One region of the Stenotrophomonas sp. YJH_SMC_79 genome, then DNA from elsewhere that is predicted to be linked to it. Evidence: predicted binding sites of a transcription regulator. Region 1 holds the regulator's gene; each other region holds the start of a gene.
The links. The regulator FliA, encoded in region 1, starts transcription of late flagellar genes. The targets are predictions, from matches to a motif close to TAAAGTTTNNCNNNCNNNGGCCGATAA.
Positions count from the first base shown of each region.

Region 2: a site for FliA is predicted at 1,991-2,017, ahead of AC5P57_RS13825 (methyl-accepting chemotaxis protein). Genes of this name have one in related genera too.
Region 3: a site for FliA is predicted at 2,028-2,054, ahead of AC5P57_RS02380 (GGDEF domain-containing protein). Genes of this name have one in related genera too.

Region 1 is NZ_JCAFRK010000001.1:1,378,548-1,384,065, reverse strand. It holds gene flhA (flagellar biosynthesis protein FlhA) at 1-784, shown strand, start outside; gene flhF (flagellar biosynthesis GTPase FlhF) at 930-2,552, shown strand; gene AC5P57_RS06755 (MinD/ParA family ATP-binding protein) at 2,539-3,426, shown strand; gene AC5P57_RS06750 (RNA polymerase sigma factor FliA) at 3,423-4,166, shown strand; gene cheY (chemotaxis response regulator CheY) at 4,224-4,616, shown strand; gene AC5P57_RS06740 (protein phosphatase CheZ) at 4,616-5,221, shown strand; gene AC5P57_RS06735 (chemotaxis protein CheA) at 5,224-5,518, shown strand, end outside.
Region 2 is NZ_JCAFRK010000003.1:596,182-601,699, reverse strand. It holds gene AC5P57_RS13825 (methyl-accepting chemotaxis protein) at 1-1,872, opposite strand, end outside; gene AC5P57_RS13820 (NAD-dependent epimerase/dehydratase family protein) at 2,082-2,975, opposite strand; gene AC5P57_RS13815 (S41 family peptidase) at 3,074-3,982, opposite strand; gene AC5P57_RS13810 (MarR family winged helix-turn-helix transcriptional regulator) at 4,032-4,496, shown strand; gene AC5P57_RS13805 (KGG domain-containing protein) at 4,694-4,987, shown strand; gene AC5P57_RS13800 (MFS transporter) at 4,998-5,518, opposite strand, start outside.
Region 3 is NZ_JCAFRK010000001.1:478,974-484,491, reverse strand. It holds gene AC5P57_RS02385 (TonB-dependent siderophore receptor) at 1-1,800, opposite strand, end outside; gene AC5P57_RS02380 (GGDEF domain-containing protein) at 2,087-3,502, shown strand; gene AC5P57_RS02375 (MFS transporter) at 3,598-4,815, opposite strand; gene AC5P57_RS02370 (winged helix-turn-helix transcriptional regulator) at 4,894-5,343, shown strand; gene AC5P57_RS02365 (metallophosphoesterase) at 5,417-5,518, shown strand, end outside.

The DNA of each region.
Region 1 (5,518 bases):
GATCCACCCGGACCGCGAACTGGCGCTGGACCCCGGCAGTGCCCTCGGCGCGCTAGAAGGCATCGCCGGCAAGGACCCCGCGTTCGGCCTGGATGCCACCTGGATCCAGCCGCACCAGCGCGCCCAGGCCGAGACGCTCGGCTACACCGTGGTCGACCCGGCCACGGTGGTCGCTACCCACCTCTCGCACCTGATCCGCGAACACGCGCCGGAACTGCTCGGCCACGAGGAAGTGCAGCACCTGCTGGCCAACCTGGCCAAGAGCGCGCCCAAGCTCGTCGAAGATCTGACGCCGAAGGCGCTGCCGCTGTCGGCGGTGGTGCGCGTGCTGCAGAACCTGCTGGTGGAGCGCATTCCGATCCGCCAGCTGCGCAAGATCGCCGAGGCACTGGTCGAACACGCGCCCAGCAGCCAGGACCCGGCAGTGCTGACCGCTGCCGTGCGCACCGCACTGGGCCGCTTCATCGTGCAGGAGATCGCCGGAATGTCGGCGGAGCTGCCGGTGTTCACCCTCAACCCGCAATTGGAACGTGTCTTGCAGGAGTCCACGCAGGGCAACGGCGCCGCGCTGGAACCCGGACTCGCGGAGCGACTGCACCAGAGCCTGGCCGAATGTGTCAGCAAGCAGGAAGCGCGAAACGAGCCGGCGGTCGTGCTGGTACCGGGCCCGGTGCGCGCCGCGCTGGCGCGCCTGGTCCGCCACAGCGTTCCGTCGCTGTCGGTCCTGGCCTACAGCGAGGTGCCGGAGGACAAGCGCCTGAAGCTGGTCGGAACGATCAGCTGACGCCGCCCGCCGATGCGCCAGAAAACAGACACCACTTTCGAACCAACGCAACAGACAGATACCAAGGGGAACCCGCACCGTGCAGACCACCGACCACCCGAGTTCTCCGACCGCCACCCCGCCGTCTTCGTCCCGTGACCACAGCATGAAAATCAAACGATTCGTCGCCGCCGACATGCGCTCGGCCATGAACCTGGTGCGCAAGGAACATGGTCCTGACGCCGTGATCCTGTCCAACCGCCGGATCGAGGAAGGCATCGAGATCGTCGCCGCCGCCAACTACGACGAGAGCGCCGTGCAGCGCGCACTGGAAGCCTCGCGTCGTGACGTCGCTCCTCCGCCGGCACCCAAGCCGCGTACCGCCGCCGATGCTGTGATCGCTGCGGTGACCCGCCGCCGCAGCGCTGCCCCGGCGCCGGAGCCGGTGGCCGCCACCACCTCGGCCGTGGCCGCCCTCGCCCGTGCGGCCGTGGGTGCCACCGGCCGCACCCTGGACAGCGCCGACGAGATCGTGCCGACCCGCGGCAGCACCGGCTTCGCAGCCACCCTGGCGCGCGCCGCCGTCAACGAACCGGCGCTGCCCGAACAGATCTTCGCCCCGTTCGCCGAGGCCATCGTCGCACCGGGCCCGGCCGTCACCGCGCCGGCCAACCGCGCCCACTTCCAGATCGACCCGCCGCACGACACGCATCACGAAAGCGTGCCCCCCGCCGTGCAGCCGCCGCCGCTGCCGGGCGCTGCCATGGCCGATGTCCAGCCTGACATCGCCGCCAGCGAACCGGCAGCGCTCGAAGCCGTCGCCGAAGCCAGTCCGGCCCCCGTGCTGGCCCCGGCACCGACGCTGACCGTCGTCGCCCAGGACGACGCCGAGATCCGCCAGCTGCGCCAGGAAGTGGCCGGCATGCGCCAGGTGATCGAGCGCGAGATGAACCGCTTCACCGACGAGCGCCTGCGCGGCTGCCCGGTACGCGCCACCGCGCTGGACCTGATGGACGAGTACGGCTTTGATGCCGGCCTGGCCCGCGACGTGGCCATGCAGATTCCGCTGGAGACCGAAGCCCACCGTGGTCGCGGCCTGATGCTGGGGCTGATCTCGCGCAAGCTGCCGATCGCCCCGGTCGACCCGCTGGAAGAAGGCGGCGTGATCGCCCTGGTCGGCCCGACTGGCGCCGGCAAGACCACCACCATCGCCAAGCTGGCCTCGCGCTTCGCCGAGAAACACGCGCCGCGTGACGTCGCCCTGGTGACCACCGACACCACCCGCATCGGTGCCCGCGAACAGCTGTACGGCTACGGCCGCCAGCTCGGCATCGCGGTGCACGAGGCCAACAGCGGCACCGACCTGGACCAGCTGCTGGAACGCCTGAAGGACTACAAGCTGGTACTGATCGACACCGCCGGCCTGGGCCCGCGCGACCGCGCACTGGCCGCCCAGCTGCAGTGGCTGCGTGCCGCCCGCCAGGTGCGCACCCTGCTGGTGCTGCCGGCCAACACCAGCTTCGGCGACATGGACGAGGTGGTCCGCCGCTTCGGCGCCGCCAACCTGCAGGGCCTGGTGCTGAGCAAGCTGGACGAGACCGGCCGCTTCGGCAACGCCCTGTCGGTGGCCGTGGACCACGCCCTGCCGATCACCTGGGTGACCGATGGCCAGGACGTTCCGGACGACCTGCATCGGGCCAGTGCAGCCAATCTTGTACTTCGCCTTGAAGATTTGCGCCGAGCGGCCGATATGCCCTGCAACCCGGAGTTGAACCATGCCGTCGCGTGAGTACGCCAAGCTGACCAAGACCTTCCCGCTGTCGGCGACCCGCAGCGAGCCGCTCGGCCCTGTGCGCACCATTGCCGTGACCGGCGGCAAGGGCGGCGTGGGCAAGACGAATGTGTCCGCGAACCTGGCCGTGGCACTGGCCGGCATGGGCAAGCGCACGCTGCTGCTGGACGCCGACCTTGGCCTGGCCAACATCGACGTGATCCTGGGGCTGAACCCCACCTTTACGCTGGCCGACCTGGTCGCCGGTCGCTGCTCGCTGGACGACGTCATCGTCGAAGGCCCGAACGGCGTGCTGGTGGTGCCGGCCGCATCCGGCCGCCGGCACATGGCCGAGCTGGCCCCGGCCGAGCACGTCGGCCTGGTCAACGTGTTCTCCGAGCTGGAACGTGAACTGGACATCATGGTGGTCGACACCGCCGCGGGCATCACCGACGGCGTACTGACCTTCTGCCAGGCCGCGCAGGACACCGTGGTGGTGGTCTGTGACGAACCGGCTTCGATCACCGACGCCTATGCGCTGATCAAGGTGCTCTCGCGCGAGCGCGGCGTGGACCGCATCCAGGTGGTGGCCAACATGGTGCGCGACCCGAACGAGGGCCGCGTGCTGTACGAAAAGCTGACCCGCGTCTGCGAGAAGTTCCTCGCCGATGTCTCGCTGAACTACCTGGGCTGCGTGCCGCAGGATGACTGGCTGCGCCTGTCGGTGCAGCGCCAGCAGCCGGTGGTGAAGGCCTATCCGTCCAGCCCGGCCGCGCTGGCGATCACCGAGATCGCGCGCCGCACCGCACGCTGGCAGGCGCCGACCGAACCGCGTGGCGGCGTCGAGTTCTTCCTCGAGCGCATCCTCAAGCAGCGCGGGGTGGCCGCATGAAAGGCGCAGCCCAGTACCGGGAGGTCCAGCGCTCGGCGGCCAACGAGGTCATCGCCCAGCACTCGGACCTGGTGCGGCGCATCGCCCACCACCTGGCTGCGCGGTTGCCGGCCAGCGTTGAAGTGGACGACCTGATCCAGGCCGGCATGATGGGCCTGATCGAAGCCTCGCGCAGCTACGACGCCGACCAGGGCGCCTCGTTCGAAACCTATGCCTCGATCCGCATCCGCGGTTCGATGATCGACGAGATCCGCCGTGGCGACTGGGTGCCGCGCTCGGTGCACCGGCGTGCCCGCGATGCCGCCGCCACCATCCGTCGCCTGGAACAGAGCAGTGGCCGCGCCGCCAGCGCCACCGAAGTGGCCGCCGCGATGGAGATGCCGCTGCCCGAATACCTGCGGTTGATGGAAGACGCCGCACGCGGCCAGGTGCTGAGCCTGGAGTCGCGCATCGAGGACCAGGGCGAGCTGGACACCGTCGCCCAGGGCGGCCCGACCCCGCAGCAGGTGCTGGAGCGCGGCGAGTTCGGCCGCGAGCTGGGCAAGGCCATCGGCCACCTGCCCGAGCGCGAACAGCTGGTGCTCTCGCTCTATTACGAGCAGGAACTGAACCTGAAGGAGATCGGCGCGGTGCTCGGCGTGAGCGAGTCGCGGGTCTGCCAGATCCACGGCCAGGCGGTACTGCGCCTGCGGGGCCGATTGAAAATCTTCGAGGCCGCCGACGCCGGCCTGGAAGAATGAACATGCCCGAGGCGGCTGCCCCCGGCCGCCCGGAATGAACAACAAAGGAACTCTGCTTTGAACAAGAACATGCGCATCCTGATCGTCGACGACTTCTCGACCATGCGTCGAATCGTCAAGAACCTGCTGGGCGATCTGGGCTTCACCAACACCGCCGAAGCCGAGGACGGGCATGCCGCGCTGTCGCTGCTGCAGAGCCAGCCGTTCGATTTCGTGGTCACCGACTGGAACATGCCGGTGATGACCGGCATCGAACTGCTGAAGGCGATCCGCGCCGATGCCAAGCTGAAGACCCTCCCGGTGCTGATGGTCACCGCCGAAGCCAAGCGCGAGCAGATCATCGAAGCCGCCCAGAACGGCGTGAACGGCTACATCATCAAGCCGTTCACCGCGCAGACGCTGGAAGAGAAGCTCGGCAAGATCTTCGAACGCCTGGCGGCCAGCGCCTGATGGATACCACGGTCGACAAGAACGCCCTCGCCCTGCGCCTGCAGGAAGCCCTGGACGCCCTGGAGTCCGGTGACGAAGCCGCCTGGCGGCAACGCATCGACGGACTGGTCGCGCTGCGTACGCAGCCGATGATGAGCGGCCTCTCGCGGCTGGCCCGCGAGCTGGGACAGGCACTGGGTGAACTGCCGACCGTACCCAGCGAGGCCGGTGAGCTGGACGACGCCTGCGCACGCCTTGACCACGTGGTGGCGATGACCGAACAGGCCACGCACCGCACCCTGGACCTGGCCGAGGAATGCCGCAGCCTGACCGAACAACTGCGCGCCGAAGGCCTGCAGCCGGGCCAGGACACGCAGCTCGAGCGCATCCGCCACAACCTGACCGAGATCGCCCTGACCCAGAGCTACCAGGACCTGACCGGGCAGATCATCCGTCGCGTGGTCGGCATCGTCCGCCGCGTGCACGAGGGCTTTGGCGCACTCGGCCTGCCGCCGGAACAGCATCGCACCGATCCGGAACTGGCCGGGCCGGCACTGAAGGGACTGGACCGCCACGCGGTCTCGCAGAACGACGCCGACGACCTGTTGTCGGATCTGGGGCTGTAAGCATGAGCGCGGTATCCGACGACATCACTGCCGATTTCATCATCGAGGCCCAGGAAATCCTGGATCGCCTGGGCGAACAGCTGGTGTCGCTGGAGCAGGCACCGCAGGACACCGAGCAACTCAACGCGGTGTTCCGCGGCTACCACACGCTCAAGGGCGGCGCCGGCTTCCTTGGCGTCACCGCCATGGTCGAGCTGTGCCACGCCGCTGAAGAAGCCCTGGGCATCGCGCGTGCCGGGCAGGCGGTACTGCAGGCCCACCACTTCGACGCCGCCCAGCAGTCGCTGGACTACCTGC
Region 2 (5,518 bases), on a different contig from region 1:
CTCCATCGAAGCGGCAGTCTCTTCCAGGTTGGCGGCCTGCTGCTCGGTACGACGCGAGAGATCGCTGTTGCCCGCAGCGATCTCTCCCGCCGCCAGGCGGATGCTGGCGGCCGACTGCTGGATCTGCCCGACAATCTGGGTCAACTGCTGCACGGTGCTGTTGGCATCGTCGCGCATCACCGCGAACACGCCATGGAAATCACCACGCATGCGTGCGCTGAGGTCGCCGGCGGCAATCGCGCGAAGCAGCGTCGACAGCTCGGCCAGGTTGTGATCGCTGACCTGCATCATGATGTTGAGGGTCTCCACCATGCGGCGGAAATCGTGGTCGAAGCGCTCGGCATCGCCGCGTACGGCGAAGTCGCCGGCCGCCGCGGCGGCAGCCAGCTGCTGGATCTGCTCGTTGATCGCGGCCAGGTTGATCTTGGTGGTGGCCATTGCAGCGGTGAACACCGCCTTCTCGCCCGGCAGCGCTTCCATGTCCACGCTGAGGTCACCCACCGCGTAACGCTGCATCACCTCGACCAGGCGCTGGGTGACCGCATTGCTGGAGGCCACCAGCTGGTTGCTGTCGGCCACCATGCGGCCGTACTCGCCGGGGAAGGCAGTAGCGTCCATGCGGTAGCTCAGCTCGCCGGCATCGTGGCGGCGCGCCATTTCCGCCTGCGCGGCCATCACCGCCTGCAGCTGTCCGCGCATGCCCTGCATCGCCTCCAGCAGGCGGCCCACTTCATCGTTGCTGCGCGCAGGCAAGGTGCTGTCGAGCTTGCCGGCGGCAACGTCACCCGCCACTCGCACCGCTTCGGCCAACGGGCGGATCGCCAGGCGGCGCAGCAGCACGTAGACGCCTGCGCTGAGGGTCAGCGCGGCCACCACGCCAACCAGCAACGTCAGCCACAGCAGCTGGCGCGCCTCGGCGACGATCACCGCATGCGGCATCACCACGCCCAGTGCGAAGCGCTGCGGGGCATTGCCTACGCGCAGCGGCACGTACACGCGCACATTGCCGGCCGCGTCCGGGGTGAAAGCCTCGAACCTGCGGTCGGCGGCGATGTCGGCCAGCATGCTGCGGGTCAATGCATCGCTGCGCGGCTTGCCGATCTCGGCAGCGTTCGCCGAGGCGAGCACCACGCCGTTCGGTGAGAGCAGTTCGACGCGACCTGCGCCCATCGGCTTCAGCGTGGCAAGGTGCTTCTGCAGCGCCGCCAGCGAGAAGTCGACGGTGAATACACCGAGGAACGTGCCGTTTTCGATGATCGGCGAGCTCAACGTGCTCATCAGCACCTGCTGGCCGGCGATGTCGTAGGCATAGGGTTCACTGACCTTGGGCAGCTTGTCGCGGCTGGGCACCACGTACCAGTCGGCCGAACCGTCGGCGGCTTCGGTGTAGTCGGTCATGGTCGACTGCTGTGGCTTGCCGTCATGCCAGGCCCAGTAGCTCATGTAGCGGCCGCTGGCATCGTGCATCTCGGTATTGGCGAATTCGGCATCCTTGCCATCGAAGGTATCGGCCTCCCACATGGTGCTCTTGCCCAGCCATTCCGGGTGGGTACGCAGCTGCTCACCGAGCACGGCCGCCAGGCTGGCGCGATCAGGCACGTCCCCCCGCGCACGCTGGGCGAGCACGGCTTCGACCATGGCATCGTTGCTGGCGAACGCCGTGCCCAGGTCGGCGGCGACCTGGCGCGCTTCGGCGTTGGCCTCGCTGGTCATGGTCTGGCGCGAGGCATCGATCAGGCTGGCACTGGCCTGGCGATAGATCAGGAACGCCGTCAGGCCGAAGCACAGCAGCGCGATGACGGCGGTGCCCAGCATCAGCTTGTGGGCGATGCTGCCCGGACGGCGGGCAGCGGCGGAACGGGAAGAAGGCATGGAGGGGTCCGCAAGGCAGTTCAGGACGACCGGCACCGCGAGGGCACCGCGCAGGCGCGCGATCCATCGCGCAGGCCACCGGCCGCCGGGACCCGCCCGGCGCAGGAAGCGCACCGGGTTAGCGGCCGCCTGCCAACGAGGTTGAGGCGACCGCACGACACATTCCTGAATGCACTCAGGGACGGGACAGGAACCCGCCCCGGCGCCCCCTATTCGGCCACCCGATCCTTGATCCACTCCGCGCGCGGCAACACCTCGATGCTGCCTGCGGCGTACTGCTGCAGCACAGCGTCCGGCCCGAAACGCGGCTGCCATCCCAGCTCCCTGCGAATGCGGGCGCTGTCATAGACGCGGTCGACGCTCAGCGGCAACGGCCAGCCACGGCGCTCGAACTCGGCCAGCAGCTGCGGTACGCGCCGGGCCAGTACGTTGCGTGGCTGGGTGGCCAGTTCCAGGCAATCCTCGCGCCGGAACGGGGTCGCTGCGCAGGCGATGTAGCGGGCGAAGGCCGGCCCCTCATCCAGCAGCAGCGCGGCATGGGCACTGGCCACGTCACGGGCGTCGATCCCACGATGCAACCGGAACATCGCCATCCGTTCCGGCGGCTCCGGGAAGCAGCGCCCCATCCGCAGCACGCGCACGCCGAAGTCCGGTGCGGCCGCAGCTTCAGCCAGGGCCTCGGCCTGCAGCTTGCTGCGGTGATAGATCGTTCGCGGCAACGGCTCGGTATCCTCATCGATCCAGCGGCATCCTCCTGCCACCACTGCGTGGCCGTACAGCGCGGTGGTACTGGTCAACACGAACCGCCGTGCACCTGCCTCCCGCGCCGCCTGCAGCAGGTGCGCAGTCGCGTCCACATTGATCTGCTGGAACACCGCGTCCGGTACCAGGCCAACGTGCGGCGCATGCAGGGCTGCGGTATGGATGACCGCGTCGACGCCCTGCACCGCGCGCACGACGGCTTGATGATCGGTGACATCGGCAATGATGCGCGTGGTGGCGAACGGGCTGCGGTCCAGACCAACCACTTCATGGGCAGCCGCCAACGCGCCGAAGATCGCGCGCCCGATCCGCCCGGAACTGCCGGTCAACAGAATCTTCATTGAGTCCATTCACTCGAAGCGCCCGGGAACTACCGGGATGCTTCGATTCTAGGCATGCAACGGCGCATCTGCGATAGGACAACCGCGCAACCGTGCGTTCATCTTGACGACTTCGGCGGAGCCAGCAGTTGGCGCGCGATGAACAGCGGGTCGTCGCCGCCTGCCACGTCAGGCGCGACACCGGTCCGTTCCCAGTTTTCACCGGTGCGCAGATTGATCGGTTGCCGATCCGGAATGCTGATCTGATAGCCATCGGGCAGCAGCACAGGATCATCGAACATATGTGCGGCACCACCACTGCGGCCGCCGACGATGCGCGCACGTCCCAGGGCCTGCAGCGAATACGCGACGAACTCGGCCGCCGAGCCGGTGCGGCGGTCGATCAGTATCACCAGCGGCTTCAGGTACAGCGGAAGGCTCGCTGGCGGCAGCGGCACCGGGGTACGCCGGCCACGTTGCTCCAGCGCCTGCACTGCAGTGACACCTGGCTCCAGCAGGGTCCGCACCAGCAGGTCGGCGCTGCCATCATCACCGCCCCCGTTCTGGCGCAGATCCAGCACCAGACCCTGGGTGTCGGCCAGCAGGGTGAACGCTGCCGCCAGCCTGGGCCTTGCCAGATCGAGCGGATAGAAGGTGCTCAGGCGCAGGTAACCGAGATTGCCTTCCAGCACCCGCACCTCGCGCACGCCCGCACCATTGCTGCGTGCATCCGCACGCCAGGCCATCAGCCAATCGTCCTGGCCGGCGCCGGCCTCCACCCGTTCCACATGGAAGTGGCCGTCGAACACGTCCAGATCCTGGTTCAGGCGCGCACTGAAGCCCTTCGGGTCCGTGCAGCTGTCCACATAGCGCTGCTGGGTGGACCAGCCACGCACCGCATCGGCGATGCGTGCGCCTTCGGCCACGTCCAGGTAGTGCGCCTCTATTGCCGCAGCCGCCTGCAGCACTGTGTCCTGGCCCGGGCAGGACGCTGCCAGCAGCGTGCCCAGCATCCACGAAACCACCATGACTGCCCCCGCATTGATGATATGTAAGCGCTTATATATCATTGTGGGCATGGATCTCCAACTTGCCAGCCTGGGCACCCTGCTGCGCGCCCTGCTCGATCAGCTCGACCCGGCGGTCGAGCAGGCCTATCGCGACCTGCAGCTGGACTTCCGGCCGCGCTACACCCCCGTGCTGCACACGCTGATGGCGCAGGGCCCCTGCCGCATCAAGGATCTGGCGCTGGCCTGCGGACTCAGCCATTCGGCACTCAGCCAGACGGTGGCCGCGATGGTGCGCGACGGCTGGCTGCACGCCGTCATCGGCGAAGACAGCCGCGAGCGCATCCTGCAGCTGAGCCCGCACGCACTGCAGGCACTGCCGGTGCTGCAGGCGCAATGGCAGGCCACCGCACGCGCCGCACGCAGCCTCGATGCGGATCTCGGCCAGTCGCTGGAACAGGTGCTGCGCGAGGCTCTGCAGGTTCTGGAGCAGCGGCCATTCGCGCAACGACTGCGCGACGCCCGCCGGCGCTGACACTGCGCCGTCGCCGATGTGTCGCCTCTTCGAGGACGGCAACTCCCGCTGCGTTCGCCTGAATGGCCACGTCATCGACCGCGTGCGCACATGGCGTGAAGGCCACGGCGAGGATGGCGACCTGGACTTAGCACGCGTTGGCCAAGCATGGGCGCTGCCGTTGACGACGGCGCCGACCCTGCAGCAGGAGACGTCCCATGACCGACCAGAATCACCGCTCCAACCGGGGCTTCGCCTCGATGGACCAGGACAAACAGCGCGCGATCGCCGCCAAGGGCGGGCGCGCGGCACATGCCTCCGGCAATGCGCACGAATTCAGCCCTGACGAAGCGCGTGCTGCAGGCCGCAAGGGCGGCGAAGCGATCAGCCGCGACCGGCAGCACATGGCCGCGATCGGACGCGAAGGTGGGCACGCACGCCACGCCAATGCACGCCAGCAACAGCAGCAGATCGAGCACGGTGCAGAGGATCCACACCCCCAGCAGCGGTGACCCCGCGCGGTCAGGCCGGGGCGCGCTGCCGATACAGCCCAAGCGCCACAAGCAGGGCCAGCGCACCCGCCGCCGCCATCGCCCAACCGAACCCGCTGGCCATCGCATTGCGGTACCACGTCAGCACCTGCGGCGTGGCGTGCATCGAGCCTGGGTGCAGGACGAGTTCACGCGCCTGCGCAACAAGCCGCTGCTGCCCTGCGGCCTGCGCGCAAGCGGTGAACTGCTGTACGGCACGCTGGCCCATCAGGCTGCCCAGCAACGCGATGCCCAGGCTCATGCCTGCCTGGCGCAGCGCGTTCATCGTGGCTGAGGCAATACCTGCGCGTTCGGCCGGTGCGTTGGCCATGACTGCCATGCCGGTCGCCGGCACTGCCAGCCCCATTCCAATGCCAAGCAACATCAGCACGGCACTGGCATAAGCGCGCGAAGTAGCCGGTTCGAACGTGGCCATCACGCACAGCGCCACCCCGGCCAGGGTGTAGCCCAGCACCAGCGCGGCGTGCAGGCCGAGGTGGGCGACCAGACGAC
Region 3 (5,518 bases), 900 kb from region 1:
CGGGATCACCAGGTTGCCTTCAAGCCCCTGCACGATCGCCTTCGGTGCGTTCTCCCAGCGGAAGATGCGGCCCCTGGTGTCGGCAGTCAGGCCGATCTGGGTGTAGCCGGCCTGGATCTTGTCCTTGTAGTCGTTGTGGAAGTAGGTCAACGACGCCTGCCAGCCGCTCTGCGGTGCCCACTCGATGCCCAGTTCCTTGTTCAGGCTGGTTTCCGCCTTCAGGTCCGCGTTGCCGCGCATGTAGCAGCCGGCGCCCAGGCTTGGCAGTGCATTCGGGCAGCCATTGCCACGGGTGTAGTACAGATAGTCCGGATTCGACTGGTACAGGTTCGGCGCCTTGAACGCGCGGGCGATGCCGCCCTTTACCACCCAGTCGCTGTTGATGCGGAACTGCGCATTGAGGCTGGGGCTGGTGTTGTTGCCGAACTGGCTGTGGTGGTCGAAGCGCAGGCCCGGGGTAACGATCCAGCGCTCACCCAGGTAGATGTTGTCTTCCACGAACACGGCCGTGGTCTGCGCGTCGGACTTGCCGCGTGCGCGATCGGCCGACAGCCCCGGGATGCCGCCGCCGCTGGTACTGGACTGGCTCATCGAATACGGGTCGGTCAGGCGGCTGTCCAGGTACTCGAAGCCCAGCGTCCAGATGTTCTCGGCGCCGCCCAGCGTGGTCGGGAAACTCACTTCGCCATCCAGCTGGTAGTTGCGCAGGCGCGAGGTCGACCAGTCGGTACCGTTGAAGCTGCCTTCCGGGCCACCGGCCAGGCCTTCGTTGATGCGCGAGTTGTTCACCGCTTCCACCGCGGCGGTCACCCGCGAGGTCACGTCGCCCCAGCGGCCACGATGGGTGATCGCGCCGGTGTTGCGGTACATGCGGTTGGTTTCCGCCTTGTTGTCGGCCAGGGCGGCCAGATCGATGCCGGTCGAAGTGCCGGTGGTGCTGACCGCACGGTCGCCGGCGTAGATGTTGCCCTGGCGGCTGGTGCCGGCTTCGAACTCCACCACCTGGTTGGCGGTCACGTCCCAGCGCAGCAGCGCGTTGACATCGCGGTTCTTGACGCCCTCGCGGCCGGCCGGCGGCACCGCGTTCGGATTCGTCGCGAAGTCACGGTTGAGTTCCAGCGAATCGGCGTCGGTCTTGTTGAGATTGCCGTACAGGCGGAACGACAGGGTGTCGGTCATCGGCCCGCTCAACTGCAGGCCGACGCGCTCGCTGCCGCCTTCGGCGCTGTGCTCGGGCACCAGGCCGTACAGGTCGACCGCACCGGTCAGGTCGCCGGTCGGGCGCTTGGTGATGATGTTGACCACGCCGCCAGAAGCACCGGAGCCATAGCGTGCCGCCGCCGGGCCGCGCAGCACTTCGATGCGCTCGATCATTTCCGCCGGCACCCAGTTGGTGTCACCGCGGGTATTGCGCTCACCGCTGCGCCCCATGCGCACGGCATCGCGTGCGCCGATGCGCTTGCCATCGACCAGGATCAGGGTGTTTTCCGGGCCCATGCCACGCAGATCGATCTGGCGGTTGTTGCCGTACTGGCCCGAGGCACTGTTGCCGGTCAGGTTGACGCCGGGCATGGTCCGCAGCAGCTCGGCGATGTCATTGGCTGGCGGGCGCCGGGCGATGTCCTCGGCGGTGATGGTCGAGGTACCCAGTGCCTGGCGCGCGATCTGCGAGGCGGTGACGTGCACCGTGTCGATATCGGTAGCGTCGGTTTCGGCCTGGGCGGTCAGGGCACTGCCGGCCAGCAGGGCGGCAACAGCAAGCGCCAGCGGGCGCGGCGATAGGACAACGGCAGGAGACATGATCAGGACCTTCTGGCAGGGCTACGGGGCCTCTGGCAAAGGGCTTGAGGCAGCGACGAGGGGGAGGCGGAGCAGTGCTGCAGGCACCTGCAGCCCGTTCCGTGCGCGCATTCTCCCACCAATGCGATTGATTCTCAAATGCGTTCACTCATTGCCGCAGCGGCGCCGATGTGGTTTGCGCACCGTGCAACCCTGCACGGCGCGTAAACTGGCCGGCTAACCCGCCATCAACCGCACGCCTCCGCGGCCGATACCCGTGGTTTGTCGTACGCAGTCAGAGATCGACGTGGAAACACCCCAACTGGACGATGCCAGCCAGCCGCTGGCCGAGGCGTGGCAGCTGTGCCTGCAGCAGGCCGGCCCAGCCGCTACCGCGCTGCTGCATGCCGCTGCCGCCGATGCCCCACCGGCGCTGGCCCAACGCTTCTACGAAGTGCTGCTGCAGGACGCGCGTGCACGCCGCTTCCTGTCCCATGACCAGGTCAAGCAGCGCCTGCAGCCGGCCATGCAGCGCTGGCTGGTGCAGCTGCTGACCACCGACGCCGCCGGCGTCGTCGCCACCGTTGCCTCGCAACGGGTGATCGGCGATGTGCATGCACGGGTCGGTATTCCCGTCGACCTGGTCACCCGCGGCGCGCGCGTGCTCAAGCACGCGCTGTTCGTGCGCCTGCGTGACGACGCGCCCGACAGTGCCACCGCATTCGCCGCCATCGACTGCCTCAGTGCGATCATGGACATCGCCATGGAAGGCATGACCCTCGCCTACACCCATGCGCGCGAGCGCTCCAGCCGCGCCGACGCGGCATACCGGCTGTTCTCGCTGGTGCAGAACGTCAGCACCGAACGCGAGCGCCAGCGTGCACTGCTGCTGGACTGGGAAAACGCCCTCCTCTACGCGTTGGCCGGCCATATGCAGGGAAGCGACAGCGCCAGCCTGGCCACCTCCGAATTCGGCCTGTGGTTCACCCACAAGGGTATTCCCAGCTTTGGCGAAAGCAGCGAGACCCAGCAGGTCGGCCGGCTGATGGCCCGCATCGACGGATGCCTGCAGCGCGCCACGGACGATGACCCTGCGCAACGCCTGGCAGCCCTGCCGTCGATCCGCGAGGACCTGGCCAGCATCCGTACCCTGATGACGCTGCTGTTCGAACGCATCGGCGAACTGGATGCCGGCAGCGACGCGCTGACCAACCTGCTCAACCGCCGCTTCCTGCCCACCGTGCTGCGCCGGGAAATCGAGCTGGCCACACGCAACCGCACGCCGTTCTCGCTGCTGCTGCTCGACCTGGATCATTTCAAGGCAATCAACGACGGCCACGGCCACGATGCCGGCGACCGCGCGTTGCAGCACGTCGCCGGCCTGCTCGGCCAGCTGACCCGCGGCAGTGATTACCTGTTCCGCTATGGCGGCGAGGAGTTCGTGGTGGTGCTGGTCGCGGCCAGCGAATCACAGGCCGCGGTGATCGCCGAGAGCCTGCGCCGGCAGATCGCACAGTCGCCGGTAGCACTGGCCAATGGCCAGGTGCTGGAGCTGACCGCCAGCATCGGCGTGGCCGGTCACGATGGTCATCCGGATTACGAGCGGCTGATGGCACGTGCCGACGCCGCGATGTACGAGGCCAAGCGCAGCGGCCGCAACCGCGTGGTGGTGGCCAGCGCGGACCTGCAGGAAGCCCCGGGACGGCGTGCACTGCAGCGATGACGACAGGACAGGTAGAGTCGACCGCTGGTCGACTATCGCGCGCAGCGCGGGATTTTTCGCACGCGGGGCGAAGAGCAGTCGACTGACAGTCGCCTCTACCGACAGCCGGCTCGACCAATACGGCCGCCAGCTGCTGCTTTCACCGCCACCACCCGCCACGCCGCCCACCACAGCAGCGCGAGCACCGCGATGCCGGCGCCCAGCAGGCACACCGCAGGCCAGCCATGCCGGGCCTGCATCCAGGGCCCAGCCGCCGCACCGGCACCGCTACCCACGGCATAGAACAGCATGTACAAGGCCACCAGGCGTCCATGCTGCTCACCCGGCGCGCCCAGCAGCAGCGCCTGGTTCGATACATGCAGCGCCTGCCCACCCAGATCGAGCACGATCACACCCAGCAGCAGCAACGACAGCGACTGCGGCAGGCCCAGCAGCGGCCACCACGCGACCAGCATCAGCAGCAACGCGCCAAGACTGACCCGATCGGCAAAACCGCAGTCCATCCAGTGCCCGACCCGCGCTGCCATCAATGCACCCACCACCCCGGCCAGGCCCAGCGCACCGATGGCCGCGGTGGACCAGTGCAGCGGCGGTGCCGACAGCGGCAACGGGGCGGCGGCCCAGAACACGTTGAGCCCCGCAAACAGCAGCAACGCCAGCGGCCCGCGCTCGCGCAGCGTTCGGTCCTCGCGCAGCATGCCCAGCATCGAGCCCAGCAGTTCGCCCCAACGTGGCGGCAACGCCGGTATCGGCACGGCCGGCAGGCGCCGCCACAGCAGTATGGACAGGGCCGCCATCACCGCTGCCGACAACAGGTAGACCGCTTGCCAGCCGGCGATGGCCGCCACCGTGCCGGACAGCACCCGCGCCAGCAGCAGCCCGATGAACACCCCGCCCTGCACCACCCCCACCACGCGCCCGCGCTGCGTGGCCGGGGCCATCGCTGCCGTGTAGGCGATCAAGCCCTGGGTCAGCGCGGTGCCCAACAGCCCGGCCAGCAGCATGCCCGACAACAGCCAGCTGGCCGTGCGTGCCGCCGCCAGCCACAGCAGAGCCACCACCAGTGCCGCCAACTGCAGCCGCAGCAGGCGCCGCCGATCACCGCGATCAGCCAGCGGCAGCAATCCGATTAATGCCAGCACGCTGCCGGCCTGGGTCGCGGCCAGCACCGCACCGGCTACTGCCCGCTCCAAGGCAAAGGCCTGCGCCAGCCGATCCAGCAGCGGTTGTGCGTAATAGACATTGGCAACGCTGGCACCGGCGGCAACCGCAAGCAGCACCAGCAGGGAGCGTGGAATCGGCATGGCATTCATTATCTGGTTGCATATTGAAACCGGATGCAGGCTAGCGCCATTGGTTTTAAACTGCAACCACATCGGACGGAGACCGCCATGCACGCAGACAGCCCCTGCCCCGTTGCCCGCAGCGCCGATCTGCTCGGTGATCGCTGGGCACTGCTGGTGATCCGCGATGCCTTCGACGGCGTCAGCCGCTTCGGCGACTTCCAGCGCAGCCTGGGCGCCGCCCGCAACATCCTCAGTGATCGCCTGCGCAGGCTGGTCGAGGCCGGCATCCTGCAACTGCAACCGGCCTCCGACGGCTCGGCCTACCAGGAATACGTGCTCACCGCCGCAGGCCTGGAACTGTTCCCGCTGCTGGTCGCACTGCGCCAGTGGGGAGAGCGCCATCGCTTCGGTGCAGGCGAAGCCCATTCACAGCTGATCGAATCGGCGACGCGGCGGCCGCTGCCCTACATGCAGCCGCGCGGGCGTGACGGCCAGCCCCTGCAGGCCGCCGCAACACGTGTGCGCAAGCTCAAGGACGACGGGCACGGCGCCTGACCCGCCCATTCGCGCACACCACGATCCGGTCGTGCCGGTTAGCATCGGATGTTTCCGCCGCCGGACACCGCCGATGTCGCGCTATCGCCGTTCCCTGATGACCGCCCTGCTGCTGCCGCTGCTGGCCTGCAGCGCCGGAGCCACACAGGCCCGCGAGGTTGCCGCGCCCGCCGAC